Regions from separate parts of the Marinomonas gallaica genome, predicted to be linked through region 2. Evidence: predicted binding sites of a transcription regulator. Region 2 holds the regulator's gene; each other region holds the start of a gene.
The links. Region 2 encodes sigma-54, which starts transcription at its own class of promoters, with help from an activator protein. Its sites were predicted from a motif close to TGGCACNNNNNTTGCTNT; they were not measured.

Region 1: the regulator sigma-54 is predicted to act here: its motif matches at 1,196-1,213, upstream of hmpA (NO-inducible flavohemoprotein).
Region 3: the regulator sigma-54 is predicted to act here: its motif matches at 1,002-1,019, upstream of ACPUEK_RS00330 (isoamylase early set domain-containing protein).
Region 4: the regulator sigma-54 is predicted to act here: its motif matches at 1,141-1,158, upstream of flgB (flagellar basal body rod protein FlgB).

The regions. Positions count from the first base shown of each region.
Region 1 is NZ_CP187511.1:601,538-603,743, forward strand. Features, by position in the region: gene norR (nitric oxide reductase transcriptional regulator NorR) at 1-1,056, opposite strand, end outside; gene hmpA (NO-inducible flavohemoprotein) at 1,288-2,206, shown strand, end outside.
Region 2 is NZ_CP187511.1:2,904,007-2,906,212, reverse strand. Features, by position in the region: gene ACPUEK_RS13790 (PTS sugar transporter subunit IIA) at 11-460, opposite strand; gene ACPUEK_RS13785 (RNA polymerase factor sigma-54) at 472-1,962, opposite strand; gene lptB (LPS export ABC transporter ATP-binding protein) at 2,040-2,206, opposite strand, start outside.
Region 3 is NZ_CP187511.1:65,247-67,452, forward strand. Features, by position in the region: gene ACPUEK_RS00320 (GNAT family N-acyltransferase) at 1-711, shown strand, start outside; gene ACPUEK_RS00325 (hypothetical protein) at 708-830, opposite strand; gene ACPUEK_RS00330 (isoamylase early set domain-containing protein) at 1,079-1,384, shown strand; gene betB (betaine-aldehyde dehydrogenase) at 1,642-2,206, shown strand, end outside.
Region 4 is NZ_CP187511.1:1,367,993-1,370,198, forward strand. Features, by position in the region: gene ACPUEK_RS06330 (chemotaxis protein CheV) at 1-134, shown strand, start outside; gene ACPUEK_RS06335 (CheR family methyltransferase) at 181-1,014, shown strand; gene flgB (flagellar basal body rod protein FlgB) at 1,204-1,599, shown strand; gene flgC (flagellar basal body rod protein FlgC) at 1,602-2,054, shown strand; gene ACPUEK_RS06350 (flagellar hook capping FlgD N-terminal domain-containing protein) at 2,063-2,206, shown strand, end outside.

The DNA of each region.
Region 1 (2,206 bases), 1.7 Mb from region 2:
ACGGTGGTACAAATCGGCTCGAAAACGCTTTTCGGCGACTTCTTGTTTTAAGTTACGATTGGTCGCCGCAACTATGCGGACATCGACGTACTCGACAGTATCTTTCCCCACGGCTTGAATTTCTTGGTTTTGGATGGCTCTCAGCAAGCTCCCCTGTGCTTCGAGTGGCAGCTCACCAATTTCATCCAAAAATAGGGTGCCGCCATTGGCCAACGTAAACTTGCCCGTTCGATCCCGATCCGCACCAGTAAACGCCCCCTTCACATGACCAAACAGCTCACTTTCAATCAAGCTTTCCGGAATGGCCGCACAATTGACGTACACCATCGGCGCTTGGGCACGTTTCGAGAGTCGATGCAGCGTTCGCGCCGCCAGTTCCTTGCCGACACCGGTTTCACCTTCAATCAATACCGCAAGATCGGCGGGCGCGACCAGTTCAAGATTTTGTCGAAGGGTTTGCATACTCTGACTGTTGCCAACCATATCACTGCCTTCTTTGAGCAGCGCTTCTTCGTTTAATTCGACAAGTAGGTTTTGCGCATGCTTCGATTTCTGCTCAAGGCGATCCAACAACATGGCCGTGTTAAGACTCATCGCCGCCATCGTCGCGACAATGTCCAGTGCCCGTGAATCAATGTCATCAAAGACTCCCGGGGACATGCTGTCGAGCGTCACAACACCCAGTAGCTTCCCTTGAACATACAGAGGAATCCCCATACAAGCATGCACAGGCAGACCGTCATCGTGTCCGGCGACCATGCCATCATAAGGGTCAGGCAGTGTACTGCCGGTCGGAAAGCGTACTGGCTGATACGAGTCACAGATGGCCGCGAAGCGTGGGTGCTCAGCAATCACAAAACGACGACCCATCACATCATCCACTAAGCCTTGTTGCGCCAGCGGCTGAAGATGCTCACCTTGATGCACAAGCAACACCACGGCATCGCTTTCAATGGTGGCACGCACCGCACGAATTAGCCGCTCAAAGCGATCTTCAAGCGTGACAGAGCTGGCAAGATCTAAGGCAAAACGGAGCAGATTATCGCTGGCAATCATAGAGTTCTCACTGATTCGTTCTTGTATATGTCATATTGACCTATTTAAAGCATAATGACATATCTTAAAAAGAGTCAAATTGACATAAATCAGATTTATTGAATTTATTAACCTTATGATTTTTAAGGAAAATTAAAACTGGCACTGTTTTCGCTATAGATCTAGGTAATTGTTATGAAAATTGCTCAGTCAATCGAGCTTATTACCTTGAGCGTTCTTAGGAGCCTATTTATGTTATCGCAAACTCATATCGACACCGTCAAAGCCACTATCCCAGTCTTAGCGTCTGCTGGTACGGCTATCATCGAACATTTTTACAAGCGTATGTTCGCACACAACCCTGAGCTTAAAGACGTGTTCAATATGTCGCATCAAGCCACTGGCCGCCAACCAGCAGCTTTGTTTAATGCCATTGCCGCGTACGCGACACACATCGATAACTTAGAAGTATTGACGGGCGCCGTGATGCGAATTGCTCACAAGCACACCAGTTTTAACATTCAGCCTAATCAATACCCAATCGTCGGCCATCACTTAATCGAAACACTACGTGAATTACTGGGCGATGCGTTCACACCAGACATCGAAGAAGCATGGGGGGCAGCGTACCAACAACTGGCGGATCTGTTTATTCAGATTGAAGGTGATTTATACAAAGCCAATGCGGCGAAGCAGGGTGGTTGGGATGACTTCCGTACTTTCCGCGTTGCCAAAAAACACCCTGAATCTGAGTTGGTAACAAGTTTTGTGCTCGAGCCTACGGATGGCGCTGCGGTGGTCGATTACGTACCTGGCCAATACTTGGGCATTAAGTTACATCCAAGCAATCACGAATTCGATGAAATTCGTCAATACAGCCTTTCTACGGCCCCGAATGGCAAAAGCTACCGTATTAGCGTGAAACGCGAGCTGAGCGATGTGAAAAATGGTGTGGTATCAAACTATCTACACGAAAGTGTTCAAGAAGGCGATGAAGTTGCATTAATGCCACCAGCCGGTGACTTCCATTACCAAGAGCGCGAACGTCCAGTCGTTCTGATCTCAGCAGGGGTGGGTTTAACCCCAATGAACGCAATGCTGGATACGCTGGCGGCACAAGGCAGTAAAAACCCTGTTTTCTACCTACACGCATGCCGTAACCCTCAACAAC
Region 2 (2,206 bases):
GGGGATATCCTTATATCAAAGAGTCAAACGCTGCCAGTAATTCGCTGTTGGTTTGTTTTTCACGTAGAAGTGCTAGCTTATCTTCGGACTGAGCCAGTTCGGCGATCTGCGCTAACGTTGCTAAGTGCTCATCACATTGGTGTGGTGGTACAAGTAGGGCAAAAATCAAATCCACTGGACGTCGATCAATGGCATCAAAATCAATCGGTGTTTCGAGTGACATTAATACGATGGTGGCACGGTTTACTTGCTCTAGGCGACAATGTGGAATGGCGATGCCATTGCCAACGCCCGTACTGCCCAGTTTTTCACGACCTAAAAGTGCGTCGTAGACTTCGTCGGCGTTGCAGTGCATGCGATCGCCAACGGATTCAGCCAATTGTTCTAGCAATCGTTTTTTGCTAGAAATTTGTTGCTTAGCAAATACTAACTCAGGCTTGACTAAGTTTTTAACAGACATTGTTGCGGCCTTTAAATAAGTCGTTTCCGCTCGTTTGACGGCGGAATGTTCATAGCTTCGCGATATTTTGCAACAGTGCGTCGAGCAACTTGTATGCCTTGCTCTGCAAGAATGATTGCCAGTTTATTATCGCTTAATGGTTTTTTTGCAGGTTCTTCTGCCACCAGCTTTTTAATCATTGCACGAATTGCTGTAGATGAGCATTCACCGCCAGAGGCGGTGTTTACATGGCTGGAGAAGAAATACTTTAGCTCAAAAATACCACGCGGAGTATGCATGTATTTTTGTGTGGTGACACGTGAAATTGTTGATTCGTGCATGCCAACTTCCTCTGCGACATCGTGCAGTACCATAGGTTTCATGGCTTCCTCACCCACCTCAAAGAAATCGACTTGTTTGGAAACAATGCAGCTGGCGACTTTTAGCAGTGTTTCGTTACGACTCTGGAGGCTTTTCAGAAACCATTTGGCTTCTTGAAGCGAGTTCTTAATGTAGGAGATGTCTTCACTGGATGCTTTGGTGTTGACCATTGCAGAATAAGTTTCATTGATTTTGACAGGCGGTAGAGCGTCGTTATTAAGCTCCACTTGCCAAATGCCATTGTGTTTTTTCACGCTGACATCAGGGATGACGTAGTCAGTTTCACTGGTGTCGATGGCTGAGCCTGGGCGCGGGTTTAGCTGCTGAATAAGGGTAATGACATCTTTTAATGCTTCTTCTTTCAGCTTAGTTTTGCGGCCCAGTTGCGCATAATCACGATTGCCAAGCAATGCTAAATGCTGGTCAACTATGTTAAAGGTAGAGCGGTACAAAGGATGCTCTTTAAAACCTTCTAATTGTACCAATAGGCACTCGCGTAGATCTTGCGAACAAACACCGACAGGGTCAAATCGTTGCAAGCGATGCTGAACAGCTTCAATTTCATCGAATTCGAGATCTTCTAATTCTTTACTAAGTGACGTGAAGATGTCATCTAAGGTGATTGATAGGTAGCCATCGGTTTGAACACTGTCAATAATGGCATAGGCAATTTCGATGTCTCGATTAGACATATGGGTTAAATTTAATTGCCAAATTAGATGATCTTGGATGTTTTCAGCTAGGGCATTGCGGCTGTCAAAATCTTGCTCGCCGTCATAGGAAGGAACGTCTGCTGCAGCGGCTGAATTTTGATAAGTATCATCCCAGTTGCTATCAATGGATAGCTCATTAGGGATGCTTTCTGTCCATTCGGATTCTACTTGGGGCGTTTCTTCAGAAGCTGCTTCAGTCGTTTCTTTTTGAGAGGTCTCATTGGTACTGGATGAGTCGCCTTGTTTGATTTCTAAGTCAGACTGAAAGTTTTCGTCTTCGTCTAGTTCAAGCAAGGGGTTAGACTCAAGAAATTCGTGAATTTCCTGTTGCAAATCGAGCGTAGACAACTGAAGCAGTTTGATTGCCTGCTGCAGCTGTGGAGTCATGGTTAACTGTTGACCGATTTTAAGTTGCAAAGACTGCTTCATGACGCAACTCTTTTATTATGATGTTTTTGGAATGACTTATGCATAGTACTCCCTTTTTGCCCGAAAAATAAGGGGGCTCATAGTCTGAAGTTGTCGCCCAAGTAGATTTTTTTGACTTGCTCGTTATTGATAACAGACTCGGCATCACCCGATGCAATGATGTGCCCGTTACCCACAATATAGGCTTTGTCGCAGATATCTAAGGTCTCACGAACGTTGTGGTCAGTGATCAAAACACCAATGC
Region 3 (2,206 bases), 1.2 Mb from region 2:
GAGCAAAAAGATTTAGATAAATACGATCAATACTATCGCCACTTAGTCCTATGGGACGAAGAAGCATTGGAAATTGTGGGCGCTTATCGTATTGGAGAGGTTTACCGTTACTTAAAATCAGGCACAGATCATAGCATTTACAGCAGCACTTTATTCAGCTACAGCTGTGACATGGAGCCATATTTTGAGCAAGGCATCGAACTCGGTCGCAGCTTTGTGCAGCCCAAATACTGGGGCAAACGTAGCCTCGATTACCTATGGTATGGCATTGGTGCTTATCTGGTTAAACATCCAGAAGTACGTTACATGTTTGGTCCAGTGAGCTTGAGTGGTAACTTCCCACCGCTTGCCAAAGATATGATCGTGCATTTTTACCGTACGTACTTCGCCGATAAGGAGCACCTTGCCGCGTCCTATAATCGATACACTATCCCTACTGAGCACAAGCAACTGGTAGAGAGTTATTTTAATGGTGACTGCTATGAAGAAGATTTTCGTAGTTTAAAAGAACAGTTGGGGAATCTTGGCGCAGCCGTCCCAACACTGTTCAAACAGTACAGTGAACTGTGCGAGGACGACGGCGTTCGATTCCTAGACTTTGGCGTCGATGCTAGCTTTGGCTACTGTGTTGATGGTCTTGTGTTAGTCGATCTAGAAAAAATAAAAGACAGTAAGCGTAAGCGTTATTTGGAAGCCAATAACATTGCTTAAGAGTCATGATGATTTGAATGTCGATGACTTTGACGTCGATGCTTAATGTGCCACAAGTAACCAAGTTTAATTACCAAGGCAGCGGCGAGTACCAGTAAAACAATGTGAGCGAATTCCATAAAGACCTCCTCTTATTGTTGCCTTACTCATTTAAGATTAGTCGCCAGGGCCAAAAAATTGTGCACAGTTTGAACAATATGCCCTCATTTTTAGCGCTCAAGTTATGTACAATCGGTTATAGGAGCGTAAAAACAAGGTAAGCTGGGGATAACGCCTATATTTGTCCCCATTGGCGTAAGACTTGCTTGCAAACAAGCCGGATGTGCATAAGTCACGAGAACCCTGTCGCGGACTCAAGGAGCTGAAGATGATCGAAAAAACCTATTTAAAGACCAAACCTCAATGCAAAGTAAAGTTTGCCCTGCCCGCCGAACAATTGCGCGGCGCCAAAAAAGTCTATCTTGTCGGGGACTTTAATGGTTGGGATGAATTAGCAACGCCAATGCGTAAACAAAAATCAGGTGTGTTTGCCTCCACCGTAAACCTTGAAAAAGACAAGCAATATCAATTCCGCTATTTGATAGATGGCACCATCTGGTTAAACGATGACAACGCGGATGCTTATGCACAAAGTCCTATCGGTCCAGATCATAATTGTGTATTAGACATATAATCGCACTTTCAACAGTTCCTAAGGGCCACTGTTTACAAAACAGTGGCCCTTTTTTGTGGCCTTAATCGCTTCAGAACCTTCCCTTTTGCCTATTCCCATACTTTTTTTTCTTCTATGGATTTCAAAATCACTCAATTTATGTACAATGTTTTTATTAAACGCTCATTTAATAAAAACATAGCCATACGCTATGTAACATCGAGCATCTCATTTACATCCATTTATGGACACGATTTTCAGACTTTGAGAGGTGAAACATGGCACATAAGCAACAATACATTCATGGCCGCTACGTTACTTCAACGACAGGAGAAACGTTTGACACTTACAACCCAGCAACGGGTGAGTTGCTGGCAACGGTTGATCTTGCGGGGGAAAAAGAGCTGCAGGCTGCCATTGATTCTGCCAAAGAAGGACAACGTGTTTGGGCTGCCATGAGTGGTATTGAACGTGGTCGTATCTTGAAACGTGCAGCAGATTTGTTACGCGAACAAAACGACGACATCGCCAAATTAGAAGTGTTAGACACAGGTAAGCCACTGCAAGAAGCACTTGTGGTTGATATTCAAACGGGGGCCGACGTGATCGAATATTACGCAGGTCTGGCCGATAAGATCCAAGGCGACTTCCAAGATCTTGATGCAGACAGCTTCTATTACACGCGTCGAGAACCTCTTGGCATCTGTGCAGGTATCGGTGCTTGGAACTATCCGATTCAAATCGCCTGCTGGAAATCAGGCCCCGCATTAGCAGCGGGTAATGCGATGATTTTCAAACCGTCCGAAGAAACTCCACTGACCGCTTATAAACTGGCAGAAGTGT
Region 4 (2,206 bases), 1.5 Mb from region 2:
ATACCTCATTAAGTGGTGTGTTTAACGAAGCAATGGTTAAAAAGGTAGGAGCAGATGGCTTCTTGGCTAAATTCCAACCTGATGAACTTGCGCGTATCGCCATTGAAACCGTTGCAGCAAAAGAAGAAGCTTAAACAAAAGCAGCGGTAAAATTTGGTGACTTGCTGTTAAGGAGCATGAATGCTGAGTAGTTCGAATACTATCTCGCCTCAAGGGTACGATCGCTTTCGTACATACCTAGAGAAAGAGAGTGGCATATCGTTAAGCGATAACAAGCAATATTTAGTTGCCAGTCGCTTGGGTAAGCTATTGGAGCGCGAAAAATTCTCTAAAATTGAAGAGTTGGTCGATGCGTTATCGCGAGGTGGTCGTACGTCTAAACTTCGGGAAGAAGTGATCAATGCGATGACCACTAACGAGACGTTATGGTTTCGAGATGCGCATCCTTTCAAGATCTTAAAAGACGTTATTCTGCCTCAATTTGATAAGCGCCCAGTAAAAATTTGGTCTGCGGCTTCTTCTACGGGTCAAGAACCGTATTCTATCAGCATGATATTAGAAGAGCTTAAACAGTCCAAACCTGGTTTGCTTAAGGCTGGGGAACGTATTGTGGCGACGGATATTTGTACCAATATCCTCAAGCATGCTAAGCAGGCTGAGTACGATAGTTTAGCGATTGCTCGTGGTTTGAGCCCTGAAAACCAAAAGCGCTACTTTGATAAATTGAGTGATACGACGTGGAAGGTAAAGCCAAACATTGCTTCACGAGTAGATTTTCGTCACCTTAACTTGATTGACTCCTTTTCGTCGTTAGGTAAGTTTGATGTGATTTTTTGTCGTAACGTACTTATTTACTTCACTGCTGATACAAAGCTGGATATTTTAAAGCGTATGCATTCGGCACTGAATCCTGGAGGGTACCTTTTCCTAGGAGGTTCTGAAGCGTTAAGTGGCTTGTCCTCTATGTTTGAAATTGTTCAGTGTCATCCTGGTATCGTTTACCGCGCGAAATAGTCTTCGTTTACATCTGTTTTCAGAAAACGGCAACTTATATTAAGTTGCCGTTTTTTTGTTTGCCGCCTATTGCCACCTTTGATCTTTTTGTTTCTTATCTTGTTGAAAATAAAGGTTATTTTTTATTGGCATCTTATTTGCTTTGTATTTAAGCATAAAGAATGTTGAGTTGTCTTTTACGGAGTTTATATGTCGATTTCTTTCAAAGAAGCGTTTGCTGGGCACGATCAAATGTTGTTGTTTCGTACCGCACGTGCGTCTGTGCTAGCAAACAACATTGCAAACTCAGACACGCCAAATTACAAAGCGCGTGATATGTCGTTTGAATCGATGTTGTCTACTGAAAGAAACCGCATTTCATTGTCAGGCAGTGACGATCAGCACATTGCTGGTCAGAGTTCTCTAGCCGGCAGTGACGAACTCTTGTATCGCAATCCAAGTCAGCCCTCACTAGATGGCAACACAGTGGATATGCAGCGCGAGCAAGCAGAGTTCACTCAGAATTCGTTGCAATTTGACACAAGCTTTATGTTTTTAGATAGAAAAATCAGCGGCATGAAGAAAGCGCTGACTGGAGGACAATAATAATGTCATTGAATAATATTTTTGCCATTTCCGGTTCGGCGATGAGTGCCCAAACGATTCGTCTGAATACTGTTGCGTCGAATATTGCCAATGCTGATAGTGTGGCAAGCTCTGCTGATCAAACCTATCGTGCGCGCAAACCTGTGTTCGAGCAAATGATGACACAAGAAATGCGAAATCGTGGCTGGAATGCTTCGGATGATGTGATGGAAGGTGCTTCAGGTATGGGGGTGAACGTATCTGGAATCGTGGAATCGGATGCCCCTCTTCAGCCTCGTTATGAGCCTAATAGCCCAATGGCGAACGAAGAAGGTTATGTGTTCTACCCAAATGTGAATCCAGTAGAAGAAATGGCCGATATGATGTCTGCATCGCGCTCGTTTCAAACCAACGTTGAAATTATGAACTCTGCAAAAAGCATGATGCAGAGAATGTTGACCTTAGGTCAGTCCTAAGGGGGTGAATGATGTCTGATATCAATACAAATTCAGCTTTGTCGGGTCTTATTTCTAAATATGGCACCGATGAAGCAAAAGCAAAAAACGGTATTACCAGTACGACGAGCACCGAAAGCTCTGAAGGCATTGGTAATCAAGATGTCTTTTTG